3 regions of the Phytobacter palmae genome follow, and region 3 is predicted to be linked to each of the others. Evidence: predicted binding sites of a transcription regulator. Region 3 holds the regulator's gene; each other region holds the start of a gene.
The links. The regulator PurR, encoded in region 3, represses purine synthesis genes. The targets are predictions, from matches to a motif close to CANGCAAACGTTTGCNTG.
Positions count from the first base shown of each region.

Region 1: the regulator PurR is predicted to act here: its motif matches at 1,709-1,726, upstream of glyA (serine hydroxymethyltransferase).
Region 2: the regulator PurR is predicted to act here: its motif matches at 3,590-3,607, upstream of cvpA (colicin V production protein).

Region 1 is NZ_JBCIVJ010000012.1:153,020-159,328, forward strand. It holds gene AAIG39_RS15880 (nickel/cobalt efflux protein RcnA) at 1-269, shown strand, start outside; gene glyA (serine hydroxymethyltransferase) at 319-1,572, opposite strand; gene hmpA (NO-inducible flavohemoprotein) at 1,891-3,081, shown strand; gene glnB (nitrogen regulatory protein P-II) at 3,126-3,464, opposite strand; gene glrR (two-component system response regulator GlrR) at 3,539-4,876, opposite strand; gene qseG (two-component system QseEF-associated lipoprotein QseG) at 4,873-5,607, opposite strand; gene qseE (two component system sensor histidine kinase QseE/GlrK) at 5,604-6,309, opposite strand, start outside.
Region 2 is NZ_JBCIVJ010000018.1:44,498-50,806, reverse strand. It holds gene AAIG39_RS19620 (DedA family protein) at 1-341, shown strand, start outside; gene accD (acetyl-CoA carboxylase, carboxyltransferase subunit beta) at 445-1,359, shown strand; gene folC (bifunctional tetrahydrofolate synthase/dihydrofolate synthase) at 1,432-2,700, shown strand; gene dedD (cell division protein DedD) at 2,690-3,376, shown strand; gene cvpA (colicin V production protein) at 3,662-4,150, shown strand; gene purF (amidophosphoribosyltransferase) at 4,186-5,703, shown strand; gene AAIG39_RS19590 (UbiX family flavin prenyltransferase) at 5,806-6,309, shown strand, end outside.
Region 3 is NZ_JBCIVJ010000015.1:117,087-123,395, forward strand. It holds gene AAIG39_RS18165 (riboflavin synthase subunit alpha) at 123-764, shown strand; gene cfa (cyclopropane fatty acyl phospholipid synthase) at 915-2,063, opposite strand; gene punC (purine nucleoside transporter PunC) at 2,365-3,564, opposite strand; gene punR (DNA-binding transcriptional activator PunR) at 3,677-4,588, shown strand; gene purR (HTH-type transcriptional repressor PurR) at 4,605-5,630, opposite strand; gene cydH (cytochrome bd-I oxidase subunit CydH) at 5,929-6,018, shown strand; gene AAIG39_RS18195 (MFS transporter) at 6,185-6,309, shown strand, end outside.

The DNA of each region.
Region 1 (6,309 bases), on a different contig from region 3:
TCCCCTGCCCGGCGGCGATTACCGTACTGCTGATCTGTATTCAGCTTAAGGCATTCACGCTGGGCGCTACGATGGTGGTGTGCTTTAGCATCGGTCTGGCATTAACCCTGGTTGCGGTGGGCGTGGGAGCGGCAGTGAGCGTACAGCAGGCAGTGAAACGCTGGTCAGGATTCAATACCCTTGCCCGGCGCGCCCCCTATTTCTCCAGCATATTGATTGCACTGGTGGGGATTTATATGGGCGTTCACGGTTATTACACCCTGCAATAAGGCAAAAAAATGCCCGCGAAGTGCGGGCATTTTTAGATATGTGCAGGAGTTATGCGTAAACCGGGAAGCGTGCGCAGATATCCAGAACTTTACCTTTGACGCGCTCGATAACCGCTTCGTCATTGATATTGTCCAGAACGTCACACATCCAGCCAGCCAGTTCTTTCGCTTCCGCTTCTTTAAAGCCGCGACGGGTAATCGCCGGAGAACCGATACGGATACCGGAGGTCACAAACGGGCTCTTAGGATCGTTAGGCACGCTGTTTTTGTTCACGGTGATGTTAGCACGGCCCAGTGCCGCATCCGCTTCTTTACCGGTCAGGTTTTTATCAACCAGATCCAGCAGGAACAGGTGGTTTTCAGTACCGCCAGACACCACTTTGTAGCCGCGGTTCAGGAACACTTCCACCATCGCTTTCGCGTTTTTAGCAACCTGCTGCTGGTAAACTTTGAACTCTGGCTCCATCGCTTCTTTCAGTGCCACCGCTTTTGCTGCGATAACGTGCATCAGTGGGCCGCCCTGAGCGCTTGGGAAGACAGCGGAGTTCAGTTTTTTGTACAGATCTTCGTCACCGCCTTTCGCCAGGATCAGGCCACCGCGTGGACCCGCCAGGGTTTTGTGGGTGGTAGTGGTAACGACGTGAGCGTGCGGAACCGGGTTCGGGTAAACGCCTGCGGCAATCAGACCCGCAACGTGTGCCATATCGACGAACAGATAAGCACCGATGCTGTCAGCGATTTCACGCATTTTTGCCCAGTCAACGATACCGGAATAAGCCGAGAAACCACCGATGATCATTTTCGGCTTGTGCTCTTTGGCCTGCTTAGCCATGTCTTCGTAGTCAATTTTACCGGACTCATCAATACCGTAAGGGATGATGTTGTACAGTTTGCCGGAGAAGTTAACCGGGGAGCCATGAGTCAGGTGGCCGCCCTGCGCCAGGTTCATACCCAGAACGGTATCGCCCGGTTGCAGCAGCGCGGTATAGACTGCGAAGTTAGCCTGAGAGCCGGAGTGCGGCTGCACGTTCGCATAGTCAGCGCCGAACAGCTCTTTTGCGCGGTCGATCGCCAGTTGTTCAACGATATCGACATACTCGCAACCGCCATAGTAGCGTTTACCCGGGTAACCTTCGGCATATTTGTTGGTCAGCTGAGAGCCCTGTGCCTGCATTACACGCGGGCTGGTGTAGTTCTCGGAGGCGATCAGTTCAATGTGTTCTTCCTGACGTACTTTTTCCTGCTCCATAGCCTGCCACAGTTCGGCATCATAATCGGCAATGTTCATTTCACGTTTTAACATCCGCATCTCCTGCTCAGCTAACAATAAAGCAACTCAAATTGAGGGCCCGTTTTGGGTGACGGCTCACAGTATAACTGATTCATATCGCGATAACAGGTCTTGACAAAGGTTTTTACGCAAACGATTGGCTCCGCGCCAGGCAAGGGTTTGAGAGATAATGCACTTTACCGTTGCAATGGAATTCTTTTCACGTTTGTGATGCAACTTCTTCACGTTTGAAATTCCTTGTGACAGCCGCTCCCCCCTTTACAACACCGCTTTCGCGACTATAAGATGCATTTAGAATACATCTTATAGATAACCAAACAGGAAGCCGCCATGCTTGACGTTCAAACCATCGCAACGGTGAAAGCCACCATTCCCCTGCTGCTGGAAACCGGTCCAAAATTGACCGCCCATTTTTATGACCGGATGTTTACGCACAATCCGGAACTCAAAGATATTTTCAATATGAGCAATCAGCGTAACGGCGATCAGCGCGAAGCCTTGTTTAACGCCATCGCAGCCTACGCAAGTAACCTTGATAACCTCGCCGCGTTATTGCCTGCGGTCGAAAAGATTGCCCAAAAACACACCAGTTTTCAGATCCAGCCTGCGCAGTACGATATTGTCGGCCATCACTTACTGGCCACCCTTGATGAGATGTTCAGCCCAGGGCAGGACGTTCTTGACGCATGGGGTAAAGCCTATGGCGTGCTCGCCGGTGTTTTCATCCAGCGGGAAGCGCAACTGTATAATGAAAATGCGCGCAAAGCGGGCGGCTGGGAAGGGACGCGCCCGTTTCGTCTGGTGGAAAAAACCGAACAAAGCGCGTTAATCACCAGCTTTGTATTCTCCCCTGTGGATGGGCAGCCCGTGGCTGATTTCCGCCCTGGGCAATACATCGGCATCTGGCTGAAACCGGAAGAGTTTGTCTGGCAGGAAATTCGCCAGTACTCCCTGACCCACGCCCCTGACGGTAAGCATTATCGTATTGCGGTAAAACGCGAAGACCGCGGGCAGGTATCAACCTGGCTGCATCAGCGCGCGCAAGTCGGTGATGTGGTACATCTGGCAGCTCCAGCAGGCGATTTCTTTATGGATGTCGGGAACAATACCCCGGTTACGCTCATCTCCGCAGGCGTTGGTCAGACCCCGATGCTGGCGATGCTGGATACGCTCGCCAGAGCAGGACATAAAGCGCAGGTAAACTGGTTCCATGCAGCGGAAAATGGCGACGTTCACGCCTTCGCCAGCGAGGTGAAAACCCTGAGCAGCAAACTGCCGCGCGTCACTTCGCATGTCTGGTACCGCGCGCCAACCCATTTAGATAAACAGGCGCAGGCCTTTGACAGTGAAGGACTGATGGAGCTGAGTAAGCTGGAGTCGGCATTCAGCGATCCGGCCATGCAGTTCTATCTCTGCGGCCCGGTGGCGTTTATGCAGTTTGCCGCGAAACAACTGGTCGGGCTGGGGATAAAGTCAGAGAACATTCATTACGAATGCTTTGGCCCGCACAAAGTGTTGTAAAGACCGGGAGAATAGCCTCACCCCGCGGGGGGTGAGGACGAAAATCAGATAGCCGCGTCGTCTTCTTCGCCAGTACGAATACGTACCACGCGGGCGACATCAAAGACAAAAATCTTACCGTCGCCGATTTTACCGGTCTGCGCCGTGCGGATAATGGTGTCCACACAGGTCTCAACGATATCATCGGTAACAACGATTTCGATTTTTACTTTCGGCAGAAAGTCCACCATGTATTCTGCACCACGGTACAGTTCGGTATGGCCTTTCTGGCGACCAAAACCTTTCACTTCGGTCACCGTCATCCCGGTAATGCCGACTTCGGCCAGCGCTTCACGCACGTCATCCAGTTTGAAAGGTTTAATAATCGCATCAATCTTTTTCATGGTTGGTCCTTAAAAACGCTTGCCAGTGAGCTACTTCGTAATCGGTTGCTCACACTACCATATTCGCTACGCCATTACTCTTTAAAGTCGTTGGCATCGAGTTCATGGCGCGAGAGCAATTTGTAAAATTCAGTACGGTTGCGCCCGGCCATTCTCGCCGCATGGGTGACGTTACCTTTGGTGATTTGCAGCAGCTTGCGCAGGTAATTGAGCTCAAATTGATTTCGCGCTTCCACAAACGTTGGCAGGGCTGTGTTCTCCCCTTCCAGGGCCTGCTCCACCAGCGCGTCGCTGATCACCGGCGATGAGGTCAGCGCTACGCATTGCTCAATGACATTGACCAGTTGACGCACGTTACCCGGCCAGCCTGCGGTCATCAGCCGTTTCATCGCATCGGTAGAAAAAGCGCGCACAAACGGTTTATGCCTGTCAGCCGCCTGGCGCAGCAGATGGTTGGCCAGCAACGGGATATCCTCCGCACGTTCGGCCAGGGCAGGGATTTTGAGGTTAACCACATTCAGGCGATAAAAGAGATCTTCACGAAACTCACCGCGCGCCATCGCTTTGGGCAGATCGCGGTGTGTCGCGGAGATAATCCGCACATTGATATCGATGTCACGGTTGCTGCCAAGCGGCCGGACTTTGCGTTCCTGCAACACGCGCAGCAGTTTAACCTGCAGTGGAATGGGCATATCGCCGATTTCATCAAGAAACAGCGTACCGCCCTCTGCCGCCTGGAAGAGACCTTCACGACTGCTGACCGCGCCGGTAAAGGCACCGCGCGCATGGCCAAAGAGTTCAGATTCCAGCAACTGCTCCGGTAACGCGCCACAGTTGATAGCAATAAAAGCATTTTTACTGCGCGGGCTGGCATTATGGATCGCCTGCGCCAGGATCTCTTTCCCCGTTCCGCTCTGGCCATTAATCAGCACGCTAACATCAGACTGTGCCACCATTCTTGCCTGCTCAAGCAGGCGCAGCATGACCGGGCTGCGGGTAATGATCGTATCGCGCCATTGATCGTCTGAGGCGGGCGCAGAGTGCTCCAGCGCCTCATCAATCGCCTTGTATAACGCATCTTTATCAACTGGTTTTGTCAGGAAGCTGAATACCCCCTGCTGCGTCGCGGCGACGGCATCCGGAATGGAACCGTGCGCGGTGAGAATGATAACGGGCATACCCGGCTGCACCTTCTGGATCTCAGTGAACAGCTGCATCCCGTCCATCTCATCCATGCGCAGGTCGCTTATGACCAGGTCAACTTTCTCACGAGCCAGAACGCGAAGCCCCTCCTGCCCGCTCTCGGCGGTGACGATGCTGTATCCTTCACTGGTCAGGCGCAAACCGAGCAGTTTTAACAGGCCCGGATCGTCATCCACCAGCAGCAGATGGGCAGGTTTTCGGCTGGTCATGGTTTCGCGTCCTCTTGTTTCGTTTCGTTCCTTGTGGGGCGTGCGCTATCCGGTAGATCATTGCCTGCCGGTTTGCGGCTGGAGAGCCGGCGTTCTATATCGGTCAGGTTTTCCAGTTTGCGCGTGGTCGTTTCCAGTTGCTCACGCAGGAATTGTTGCTGCTGTCGCAGCGTATCCAGCTCGGCATCCGTCGATTGCTGGAGTTTGCCATAGCGGCCACGCTCTTCCGCCAGCTGGAGTTGTGATGTTTGACCGTCACGCCAGAGCTGATAAAGCGGACGGACAGGTGCGGGAATTTTCGGGCTTAACACATCAAGACGCGTGATATTCTCACGCCGTTCCAGTGGAGTAATTTTCGCACTCGACAGCAAAATGCCGCGCCTGAAGGCGTCCTGCCATGTATCGTCGGGCCAGGCGCGAGCCTCAGCACGCGCTTCTGCTGGCGCCAGCCGTCCGGCGCAATCCATACTGCGCAGCCAGAATAACGGGTTGGTATCGAAAGCCTGGCCAGTTAATGACCAGATATTGCCACAATCCGTGAGCAGGAAATCGGCCAGTTGATGTTCCGGGAGTTGCTCTTCAAATTGTTCATGTACAGCATGCTCAGGCGTCTGGGATACACAACCTGCCAGCAGCAGGCAGGGTAATGCACGAAGCATTTTTTTAGGCAACAACACCGCGCCAGCCACGCGGGAAAAAACGTGCGACATACTCACCTGATTTCGCTTCATTTGTTAGATTTTTCCGACGCATTAAGCGGTAGCTCAATGCGAAAACAGACACCTGCATGATCGACGTCCACCAGATGCAACTCACCGTGCATACGGCGAATGCAGTCTCTGGCGATACTTAACCCAAGACCACTCCCCTTCACCGCGCCTTTTCGCTGATGGCTCCCCTGGAAAAAGGGTTCAAAAATCATACTGCGTTCCGCCTCAGGTATCGGCGTACCGGTATTGGATACCTCAATACGCAGCCGCGAGCCTGCAAGATAGCTGTGAATATAAATGTTACCGGATTCAGCCCCATAGTGCACCGCGTTCGAATAAAGATTATCCAGCACGCTCATCAACAGCATCGGCTCAGACCAGCAGGAAGCCGCATCCAGCACAACCTCGGTATGCATCATTTTAGCTCGCGCGGGCAAACTATGAGCGGTAAGAACCATATCCAGCAGCGGCTCGATTTCTACGTCTTCCAGCTCAACCGCGCCATCCGCCAGTTTCCGGTTGTAATCGAGTAACTGTTCAATCAGTTTTTGCAGATTACGGCTGCTGTCATCAAGGATAGCCACCACCTCTTTCTGCTCCGCCGTTAATGGGCCGACGACCTGATCGGCAAGCAGTTCGGTTCCTTCACGCATACTTGCCAGCGGAGTTTTCAGCTCATGAGAGATATGGCGTAAAAATTGATGACGCTGTGATTCTAGCCAG
Region 2 (6,309 bases), on a different contig from region 3:
AAGTGTTCCGTCGCAGCTATCTCGATAAAACTCATCAGTTTTATGAGAAACACGGTGGCAAAACCATTATTCTTGCCCGCTTTATCCCTATTGTGCGGACGTTTGCGCCTTTCGTTGCCGGGATGGGGCATATGTCCTATCGCCATTTCGCGGCGTTCAACGTGATCGGGGCGCTGTTATGGGTGCTACTGTTTACTTATGCTGGCTACTTCTTCGGCACGTTGCCCATGGTGCAGGAAAATCTTAAGTTACTGATTGTCGCGATTATCGTGGTGTCTATACTTCCTGGTGTGATTGAGATCATTCGCCACCGTCGTGCAGCAGCGCGACAGGGAAAATAAGATGTCTATGGCGGTTCGACCACTTTTTTATCCCAAGTTGCGAACTGTTATGTTTTAATGTGCCCCATTTATGGGCTACCAGGTTCATGTATAAAGGTTATCAATGAGCTGGATTGAACGAATCAAAAGCAATATTACCCCCACCCGCAAGGCGAGCATCCCTGAGGGTGTGTGGACGAAATGCGATAGCTGCGGCCAGGTACTGTATCGTGCCGAGCTGGAGCGTAACCTTGAGGTCTGCCCGAAGTGTGACCACCATATGCGCATGACTGCGCGTAACCGCCTGCATACATTGCTGGATGAAGGTTCACTGGTGGAACTGGGTAGCGAACTTGAGCCGAAAGATGTGCTCAAGTTCCGTGACTCCAAAAAATACAAAGACCGTCTGGCGACGGCACAGAAAGAGACCGGCGAAAAAGATGCGCTGGTGGTAATGAAAGGCACGCTGCATGGCATGCCGGTTGTCGCGGCAGCGTTCGAATTCGCCTTTATGGGCGGCTCAATGGGCTCTGTAGTGGGAGCACGTTTTGTCCGTGCCGTTGAGCAGGCACTGGAAGATAACTGCCCGCTGATCTGTTTCTCCGCCTCGGGTGGCGCACGTATGCAGGAAGCGCTGATGTCGCTGATGCAGATGGCGAAAACCTCCGCAGCGCTGGCGAAGATGCAAGAGCGCGGCCTGCCGTATATCTCTGTTTTGACTGACCCTACCATGGGTGGTGTTTCCGCGAGCTTCGCGATGCTGGGCGATCTGAATATTGCCGAGCCGAAAGCACTCATTGGTTTTGCCGGTCCGCGCGTTATTGAACAGACCGTGCGTGAAAAACTGCCGCCGGGATTCCAGCGCAGTGAATTCCTGATTGAAAAAGGGGCGATCGATATGATCGTTCGTCGTCCGGAAATGCGCCTGAAACTGGCCAGCATTCTGGCGAAACTGACCAATCAGCCAGCACCGAACCCGGATGCTCCGCGTGAAAGCGTGGTGGTGCCCCCGGTGCCCGATCAGGAAACAGAGGCCTGATAATACCGAAGGGCAGGGCCATCACGGCGCTGCCCTTTTGCTTTTTACATCGTCGAACATCCTACGGGCATCATGGAAAATAAACGCATTTTGCAAGCCACGTCGCCCCTGGCCGCGTGGCTTTCTTATCTGGAAAACCTGCACAGCAAAACCATTGACCTGGGACTTGAGCGCGTAAGCCAGGTTGCCGCGCGTCTGGACGTTTTGCGACCGGCGCCGTTTGTCTTTACCGTTGCGGGAACCAATGGCAAAGGCACGACTTGCCGAACTCTCGAATCTATTCTCCTTGCAGCTGGTTATCGTGTGGGTGTCTACAGTTCGCCGCATCTTATCCGCTATACCGAGCGGGTTCGCGTGCAGGGCGAGGAGCTGTCGGAGTCCGACCACACGCGTTCTTTTGCAGAAATTGAAGCCGTGCGCGGTGAAACCTCATTAACCTATTTTGAATACGGTACGCTGTCGGCGCTGTGGTTGTTTAAACAGGCGAAGCTGGATGTCGTTATCCTCGAAGTGGGACTGGGCGGGCGTCTTGACGCCACCAATATGGTTGATGCAGATGTCGCCGTGGTGACCAGCATTGCACTCGATCATACCGACTGGCTGGGACCAGACAGAGAAAGTATCGGTCGCGAAAAAGCGGGCATCTTCCGTGGCGGTAAACCCGCGGTGGTCGGCGAAAGTGATATGCCATACACCATTGGCGACGTGGCCGCAGAAAAAGGTGCTCTGCTGCTGCGTCGTGGCGTGGACTGGCAGTATGAAGTAGAGCAGGGGCAGTGGCGTTTTCGCGACGGCAAGGGTGAACTGACAGGTTTACCGTTGCCGCAGGTGCCGCAGCCTAATGCCGCGACCGCACTTGCGGCACTGCGGGCCAGCGGGCTGGCGGTGAGCGAGCAGGCTATCCGTGACGGCATCGCCTCGGCGATTCTGCCTGGCCGCTTCCAGATTGTGCGACATAACCCGCGTCTTATTCTGGATGTGGCGCATAATCCTCATGCGGCGGCTTACCTTGCCGGGCGGCTGGCGGCAGAGCCTGAGCGTGGCCGCGTGCTGGCGGTCATCGGCATGCTGCATGATAAAGACATCGCCGGAACGCTCGCCTGTCTGGAGCCTGTGGTCGATAGCTGGTATTGTGCCCCTCTGGAGGGGCCACGCGGTGCGACGGCAGAACAATTGATGGCGCACTTACCGCAAGGGAAGGCCTGTCAGGACGTTGCGCAGGCCTGGCAGGCAGCGATGGCGGAGGCCACAGCAGAAGATACCGTGCTGGTGTGTGGTTCATTCCATACGGTGGCACATGTCATGGAAGCGATGGAAGCGGGGAGAACCGGTGGCAAGTAAGTTTCAGAACCGTTTGATGGGAACCATTGTGCTGGTTGCGCTCGGGGTCATTATTCTTCCCGGGCTGCTGGACGGGCAAAAAAAACATTATCAGGATGAGTTCGCCGCCATTCCTCTGGTGCCCAAACCGGGGGATCGCGATGAGCCGGATATGATGCCTGCGGCCACGCAGGCGCTCCCGGCACAGCCGCCGGAAGGGGCTGCGGAAGAGGTGCAGGCTGGCGATGCGGCAGCGCCGTCGCTGGATGCGTCACGTCGGGCTGTCAGTGGGGCGACGACGCCGGATGTCACGGCGCAACCCGTAGCGCCGAAGCAGGCTGAACAGCCAAAGCCGGTTGAGAAGCCGAAGCCACAACCACAGAAACCGGCAGAACAGGTGGCGGCAACCCCGCCTGCGGAACAGCCGCCTGCGGCGGATAAATCGACGCCAGTGGGTAAAGCCTGGGTAGTGCAACTGGGTGCGCTTAAGAACGCCGATAAAGTTAACGAGATTGTCGGTAAACTGCGCGGCGCAGGCTATCGTGTTTATACTGCGCCAACCACGCCAGTACAGGGTAAAATCACCCGCATCCTGGTCGGCCCGGACGCATCGAAAGATAAACTCAAAGGGTCGCTTGAGGAGCTTAAGCAGCTGTCAGGCTTGAGCGGCGTGGTAATGGGTTATAGCGCGAATTAGTGTGCGTTTTTCCCCTCATTTCGTCCCTCTCTCCACAGGGGAGAGGGTGAAAAGTAGTATCGGATCGAGCTTCTCGCTCTGGCAGGGAGAGGGTTGCCGGGAAGGGAGGCTGAGTTTTTGAGACGAATAAAACACGCCCGAAGAGGCTAAAGATTCGATGGCGTTGAATATTTTTTCAGCGCCATTTTTATTTACGCGCGGGAAGGAAATCCCTACGCAAACGTTTTCTTTTTCTGTTAGAATGCGCCCCGAACTGGACGACAGGGCGTAAATCGTGGGACACATATGGTCTGGATTGATTACGCCATCATCGCGGTGATTGGTTTTTCCTGTCTGGTTAGCCTCATCCGCGGCTTTGTTCGTGAAGCGTTATCACTGGTGACATGGGGTTGTGCTTTCTTTGTTGCCAGTCATTACTACACTTACCTGTCAGTCTGGTTTACGGGCTTTGAAGATGAACTGGTTCGCAATGGGATATCCATCGCCATCTTGTTCATCGCGACGCTGATTGTTGGCGCTATCGTCAATTACGTGATAGGTCAACTTGTGGAGAAAACCGGCCTGTCGGGTACAGACAGGGTGTTGGGGATCTGTTTTGGCGCGCTACGCGGGGTGCTAATCGTCGCCGCCATTCTGTTCTTTCTCGATACCTTTACGGGCCTGTCAAAAAGCGAAGACTGGCAGAAGTCGCAGCTTATCCCGCAATTCAGTTTCATCATCAGATGGTTCTTTGACTATCTGCAAAGTTCGTCAAGTTTCTTGCCCAGAGCGTAATCGCTCTGAGATGTGGCTTAACGAGGAAAAGACGTATGTGCGGTATTGTCGGTATCGCCGGTGTTATGCCGGTCAACCAGTCGATTTATGACGCGTTATCGGTGCTTCAGCACCGTGGACAGGATGCCGCTGGCATCATCACGATCGATGCAAATAATTGTTTCCGTCTGCGCAAAGCAAATGGCCTGGTCAACGATGTTTTCGAAGCCCGCCATATGCAGCGTCTTCAGGGCAACATGGGTATCGGCCATGTGCGTTACCCAACCGCTGGCAGCTCCAGCGCCTCCGAGGCTCAGCCTTTTTACGTTAACTCCCCTTACGGCATCACGCTTGCCCACAACGGCAACCTGACCAATGCCCACGAGCTGCGCAAAAAGCTGTTTGAAGAAAAACGCCGCCACATCAACACCACGTCTGATTCAGAAATCCTGCTGAACATTTTCGCCAGCGAGCTGGATAACTTCCGCCATTATCCGCTGGAAGCAGACAACATTTTTGCCGCAGTCGCCGCGACCAACCGCCAGATTCGTGGCGCGTATGCGTGCGTTGCGATGATCATCGGTCACGGCATGGTTGCTTTCCGCGACCCGAACGGTATTCGTCCTCTGGTACTGGGCAAACGCGATATTGGCGACGGCCGCACTGAATATATGGTGGCGTCTGAAAGCGTGGCACTTGATACGCTGGGCTTTGAATTCCTGCGTGATATCGCGCCGGGTGAAGCTGTTTACATTACCGAAAAAGGCCAGCTATTTACCCGCCAGTGCGCGGATAATCCGGTCAGCAACCCGTGCCTGTTCGAATACGTCTATTTTGCGCGCCCCGACTCCTTCATCGACAAAATCTCCGTCTACAGCGCTCGCGTTAATATGGGCACGAAGCTTGGCGAGAAGATTGCGCGTGAATGGGAAGATCTGGATATCGACGTGGTTATTCCAATCCCGGAAACCTCCTGCGATATCGCGCTGGAAATCGCCCGTATTCTTGGCAAGCCGTATCGCCAGGGTTTTGTGAAAAATCGCTACGTTGGCCGTACCTTTATCATGCCGGGTCAGCAACTGCGTCGTAAATCTGTCCGCCGTAAGCTGAACGCGAATCGCGCTGAATTCCGCGATAAAAACGTGCTGCTGGTGGATGATTCCATCGTGCGTGGTACCACCTCTGAGCAGATTATCGAGATGGCCCGTGAAGCCGGAGCGAAGAAAGTGTACCTCGCCTCTGCGGCGCCGGAAATTCGTTTCCCGAACGTCTATGGCATTGACATGCCGACCGCAAACGAACTGATTGCACATGGCCGTGAAGTGGATGAGATTCGCCAGATCATCGGCGCTGATGGCCTGATTTTCCAGGACCTGAATGATCTGATCGACGCCGTACGCGCGGAAAACCCGGATATCCAGCAGTTCGAATGCTCGGTATTTAACGGCGTGTATGTCACCAAAGACGTTAACCAGCAGTATCTCGATTATCTCGATTCCCTGCGTAATGACGATGCCAAAGCGGTACAGCGTCAGAACGAAGTGGAAAACTTAGAGATGCACAACGAAGGGTAATTGACCCGTTTTCGCCCTCTCCGTCCGGAGGGGGCGCTCATCAGTTGCAACGGCTGGCATAATCCGGCAAAGTCTGCCTCAGTATAGATAAAGGCGACGGATATGAAACGACTCATTGTTGGGATCTCAGGGGCCAGCGGCGCGATTTACGGTGTGCGCTTGTTGCAGGTATTACGCGACGTGGCGGATATTGAAACCCATCTGGTGATGAGCCCGGCCGCGCGTCAGACCCTCTCTCTCGAAACCGATTTTTCCCTGCGTGACGTTCAGTCTATGGCGGATGTAGTGCATGACGCCCGTGATATTGCCGCTAACATCTCTTCCGGCTCATTTAAGACTGCGGGCATGGTGGTGTTGCCCTGCTCAATAAAAACGCTCTCAGGAATCGTGCATAGCTATACCGACGGACTGCTGACGCGTGCGGCGGATGTGGTGTTAAAGGAGCGTCGCCCGCTGGTGCTATGCGTGCGTGAAACGCCATTGCATTTAGGGCATCTGCGGTTGATGACACAGGCGGCAGAACTGGGAGCCATTATCATGCCGCCGGTCCCTGCGTTTTATCATGCGCCGAAAACGCTGGATGACATCATTAACCAGACCGTGAAT
Region 3 (6,309 bases):
CCTGTGGTTTTATACCTCAGTCGCCACCATCCGCCCTGCGAGGCTGGCAACATGATTTTCCTCCTGTTATTGTGCGTTTTAGAAAACGGCGGTGCCGTAAATGACATACAGGAGTGGTAGGCATGTTTACTGGTATTGTACAGGGCACGGCAAAACTGGTGTCCATCGATGATAAGCCCAATTTCCGTACTCACGTCGTCGAGCTACCGGATCATATGCTGGAAGGGCTTGAAACGGGGGCGTCGGTAGCAAATAACGGTTGCTGTCTGACGGTCACGGATATTAATGGTAGCCATATCAGTTTTGATTTGATGAAAGAGACGTTGCGCATCACCAATCTGGGTGAGCTGGCGGTCGGCGACGCGGTCAACGTTGAACGCGCGGCAAAATTCAGTGATGAGATTGGCGGGCATTTAATGTCGGGCCATATTATGACCACCGCAGAAATCGTTAAAATCCTGACTTCCGAAAATAATCGTCAGATCTGGTTCAAGGTACAGGATCCGGCGTTGATGAAATACATCCTTTATAAAGGTTTTATTGGTATCGATGGTATCAGCCTGACGGTAGGCGAAGTGACGGCTACCCGTTTTTGCGTACATCTCATACCGGAAACGTTACAGCGCACCACGCTTGGCAGTAAAAAATTGGGCCACCGCGTAAACATCGAAATTGATCCGCAAACGCAGGCGGTTGTTGATACCGTTGAACGCGTGCTGGCAGCAAAAGAGGCTGCGGCTGCCGTGGTCAGTAACGACGAATAAATCGTATAAATAGGAAGCTACTAAGGAGAATATGAAAGTATTCTCCTTTTTTCATGCCATCAGAAAACGGTGGAGCGTAGGTTGAGTAAAAGGGGTTAACGCGGCGCTTCCTGCCAGAGAGAAAAAACCCCGCGAAAGCGGGGTTGGCGGTTAGCGTGCGACGCGAAGTCCGTGTTCAATACCCCGGCTGAATACCACCTGCCAGAGTTGAATATCCCGCGCACGGAAAGCGCCTGCGCAGGCGTTCAGGTAGTAACTGAACATACGTTTAAACCGTTCGGAATAGTTATCGGCGATTTCTGGCCAGCTGGCGAGGAAGCGCTCATACCAGGCCATCAACGTTTTATCGTAATCTGCGCCGAAATTATGCCAGTCTTCCATTACGAAATGAGATTCACTGGCATTCGCTATCTGCCGTACTGAAGGAAGGCAGCCATTGGGGAAGATATAACGGTCAATCCAGGGATCCACATTATGATCGGTTCGCCGTGAACCAATGGTATGCAGCAGGAAAAGACCATCCGGTTTAAGATTACGGTCAACGACGGTGAAGTAGGTGTCGTAATTTTTGGGACCGACATGCTCAAACATACCGACAGAGACGATGCGGTCAAACTGGTCGTTCAGATCGCGATAATCCTGCAGTCGAATATCGACATCCAGCCCCATGCACCGCTGTTGCGCCAGTTTTTGTTGCTCGGCAGAAATCGTGACCCCCACGACGCTGACACCGTAGTTTTGCGCCATAAATTGCGCCAGACCGCCCCAACCGCAGCCAATATCCAGCACGCGCATCCCAGGCTTGAGCTGAAGTTTTTCGCAAATCAGGCGTAACTTGGCAATTTGCGCGTCTTCAAGTTTCTCCGCCTCTTTCCAGTAGGCGCAAGAGTATTGCATCTGGGGGTCCAGCATGCGGGTAAAAAGATCGTTACCCAGGTCGTAATGCTCTTTTCCGACGATCCATGCTCGTTTTTTGGATTGCAGATTAAATAATCTTGCCCCGGCGATACGAAGCGTATCTTTTAAATGACGCGGAAGCTGTTTTTCCAGCCCGGCACGCAATACTTTCGTAAAAAAGATGTCCAGCCGGTCACACTCCCACCAGCCGTCCATATAACTTTCTCCCAGCCCGAGCGAACCCTCCTGCAAAACGCGTTTAAAAAAATCAGGGTTTTTAACCTGAATATCAGATGCCGACGGTCCATTTACCTGGATACCGGCGCGGCTCAGCAACTCATTCGCGATACGGAACCAGTTATCATCCCGTACGCTAACCTCTTCTATACACGATGAACTCATAACTTCTCCACCACCAGCAAGTGATTAGAACCTTAAAAGAGCGTAGACGCTTTTTGAGGCATGTGAGAAATCTCACGGTTTGCGCCGTGAGGCTGATATCCGACGTAGAACAGAGGAAGGGAGATGACCCTTGCCAGAAAGGCCTTCCATGGTCAAACGGGAGCGCTCCGGCTCCCGTTAATACATAATATTTATCGTATTTGTAACTAGCCGGAAAAGAGTATAGGCCTCAAAATCCAGTGATACAACAGAAAACTGTTAGCAAGCTAATCACTAAACTGTAACATAGTCGCTCATGCAACTACGCATGTGAAGACGATTTACTGGCTCCATTTGCATGATAACTTTCACTTTCCTGGCGTTGCATGCGGTAACCAAACGCGACCAGAATGACCGTCGACAGCATCACGCTGGTGGTGGCGAGCAGAGGATGAGCAATCAGGCCCGAGACCACCAGGCTTGCAACAAAACAGAGCCCCAGTTGCAGTGTATTCTGCAAGGCTGCCGCCCGGCCGGTAGCCTGCGGGAAGGGGCGCAGTGCCTGAGCTACCACTATCGGATAAATAGCTCCATTTGCCATTGCCATCAGACAGAAGGGGATTAACAGGGCGGTCAGCGAGGCGCCAGGCATCAGCCCCACAGCCCAGGTTGCAGCGACGCTCAATGCGAAAGCCAGCAGCAACCACGGTAATAAACGGGCACCAGACCATTTTTGCAATGCGGCGCGACAGCCGTAACCCCCGACCAGAAAGGCTATGGTTTGCGGCACATAACTCAGACCAATAACTGCGGGGCCGTATCCCATCTCATGAAGAATAAACGGTGAACCGGTAAGCCAGGCGAAAAAACTGGCCGAGCAGGCGGCGTAAATCAGCACGTTGCCACGATAGCCCTTATCGCGCAACAGCGCGGCGAAAGTCAGCGCCTGTACCGTTTGTGCGGGGTGCTGCGCGCCACTGCGCAGACGCAGTGCCGGGAGCATCAATATTACAGTGATGATAAATAATGTGGCGAAGATTGCCTGCCAGGAGAAGTGGGCCAGAATCCAGCTGCCAAGCAGGGGCGCGAGGGCAGGAGATAAACCCACCAGCGGCATAATGGTGGCAAAAATGCGGTTTGTCCGCTGCGCCGGATAATGATCCGTCACCAGCGCCTGCCAGGTCACGGCAGCCGCACAGACCCCGATGGCCTGGACAAAACGCAACACCAGCAACCAGACAGCGTTCTGCACCCAAAGCATACCAAGGCAGCCGACGGCGAAAATGGCCAGGCCCGCGAGCAAAACAGGCTTCCTGCCATAGCGATCCGACAGCGGCCCCCATACCAGTTGAGCAACAGCAAAGCCTGCAAGAAACAGGCTTAGCGTCGCGCTGACCGCTGCGGCAGACGTATTTAAATCTTGCTGAATATCGGCAAACGCCGGCAGGTACATATCTGTAGCCAGAAAGCCCAGTACGCTTAAGCCCGCGAGCCAGACTAAAAATCCTTTTCCAGGTTGCATGGCAGATCTCTTTTTATGACAGGTAATCAGGGCTCCAGAGTCTAAGGAGTGCAACCCGGCTTGTGAAACGCTAATATTTGTCCGGTGGTTTCAAAATTTTTGCAGGCAGATTATGTGGTCAGAATATTCTCTCGAAGTGGTTGATGCCGTTGCCCGAAATGGCAGCTTTAGCGGTGCAGCGCAGGAGCTACATCGTGTACCTTCTGCGGTCAGCTATACCGTGCGTCAACTCGAAGAGTGGCTGGCGGTACCGTTGTTTGAACGCCGTCACCGGGATGTTGAATTGACGCCCGCTGGCGTGTGGTTTTTGAAAGAGGGGCGTTCTGTTATCAAAAAAATGCAGATCACCCGGCAACAGTGTCAGCAAATTGCCAACGGCTGGCGTGGGCAGTTATCTATCGCCGTTGATAACATCGTTAAACCGGAACGTACGCGCCAGATGATTGTCGATTTCTATCGCCATTTTAGCGATGTCGAACTGCTGGTCTCCCAGGAGGTATTTAACGGTGTATGGGATGCGCTGGCCGACGGACGTGTTGAACTGGCTATTGGCGCAACTCAGGCAATTCCGGTCGGGGGCCGCTATACCTTTCGCGATATGGGCATGTTGAGCTGGAAATGTGTGGTTGCGCGTCATCATCCGCTGGCGGCGATGGCGTCGCCGCTCAGTGATGATACGTTACGGAACTGGCCATCGCTGGTGCGCGAAGATACCTCCCGTTCGCTGCCTAAACGCATCACCTGGCTTCTGGATAATCAGAAGCGGGTTGTCGCCCCTGACTGGGAATCATCTGCTGCCTGCTTGTCTGCCGGGCTATGCATTGGGATGGTGCCAGCGCATTTTGCCCGTCCGTGGATCGATCGCGGTGAATGGGTTGCGCTGGCACTTGAAAATCCTTTCCCGGACGCCGCCTGTTGTCTGACCTGGCAGCAGAATGATGCTTCACCGGCGCTGAGCTGGTTACTGGATTACCTGGGTGACAGCGAAACACTGAACAGAGAGTGGCTGCGGGAGCAGGAATGAACTGCTCCCGGCAGGATTAACGGCGATAGTCGCGGAACGGACCATCGGCAACCGAGCGGCGTTCAATCAGACGCGGATGCACTTCAATTGATTGTGACTCTTCACGCTTGTTCACGATGCGGTCCAGTAGCATGTTAAACGCGGTTTCACCCAGCGAGTCTTTCGGCTGGTGGATAGTTGTCAGTGAAGGGGTAAAGAAACGTGAATTGCGCACGTTATCATAACCGATCACCGAAATATCCTGCGGCACGCGCAGGCCCATTTCATCAGCCGCGCACAACGCGCCCATCGCCATAATGTCGCCACCGCAGAACACCGCAGTCGGGCGAGAAGACTGAGTCAGTATTTGTTGCATCGCACGATAACCGGACTCCGGCTCAAAGTCGCCCTGCACAATCCAGTTTTCCGGTACATTGATGTGGGCCTCTTGCATCGCTTTCATAAAGCCACTAAGACGGCCGGCTCCCGTGTTGCGCTCTAATGGCCCGGGGATAACGCCAATTTCGCGATGGCCGCGTTCAATCAGATAACGGCCGGCCATATAGCCACCGGCAAAGGCGTTATCGATTACCGTATCGGTAAAATCGGCTTTTGCTTCGCCCCAGTCCATTACCACCATAGGAATATGGCGATATTCCTCCAGCATGCTGAGTAACGATTCCGGGTATTCAGAACACATGACCAGCAGACCATCCACACGTTTTTGCGCCATCATCGACAGATAGGCGCGCTGTTTTTCCAGGTTATTCCAGGCGTTACCGAGAATAAGGGTGTAGCCTTTCTGGAAACAATTTTTCTCAACTGCTTCGATGATCTCGGCGAAATAAGCCGCTTCGCTACTGGTCGCCAGCAAGCCAATAGATTTCGTGTGATTGACTTTCAAACTGCGGGCAACCGCGCTGGGAGAGTAGTGTAATTCTTTAATCGCTGCCCAGACCGCGTTGCGCGTCTCTTCTGCAACGAAACGCGTCTTGTTAATTACATGTGATACGGTTGTGGTGGAAACGTTTGCTCGCTTCGCTACGTCTTTAATCGTTGCCATCAGATCTTACTCCAGACCATATCGTAAACTCCTGATAATACATAAGGTAAACGTTTGCCTTCCATCACCCTTTACCCATAGAAGGGATTGCAATACGCCGGGAAAAAGACACTGGACGTCAGGAGGGGAGTCAATGGCCGGTACGCTAATAAATTTAGCGTCGAATTTTGTCTGATCTTGACCAAAAGGGGAAGTGCTAAAACGTGTATCACTCTAAATCCTGCAAGATTTTTACGTTTATTTGTGCAAAAATGCGTTACATCACTTTTTGTGTGGAAATTAATAAGGAGAAAAATTGATGAGCACCGACCTGAAGTTTTCTTTAGTGACTACCGTAATTGTACTCGCCCTGATTGTTGCTGGCGGACTCACTGCCGCACTGCATTGATTTACCCCGGGGGAGAGCCCTCTCTCCCTCGTCTCTCCTGTCGATTGTCATCAAATCAGCAATAGTCTTTTCCCATTTCGCTAACTTCTGTTTTTTGTGATTGATGTCATACTTTTGACTTCTGTGACGGTGTCGCGCGTCGACACGGCAATTCCGGAGTCTATTTATGAAGATCAATTTCCCACTGCTTGCCCTGGCGATTGGCGCTTTCGGCATCGGTACGACCGAATTTTCACCCATGGGGTTACTGCCCGTTATCGCCCAGGGCGTGGATGTCTCGATCCCGGCAGC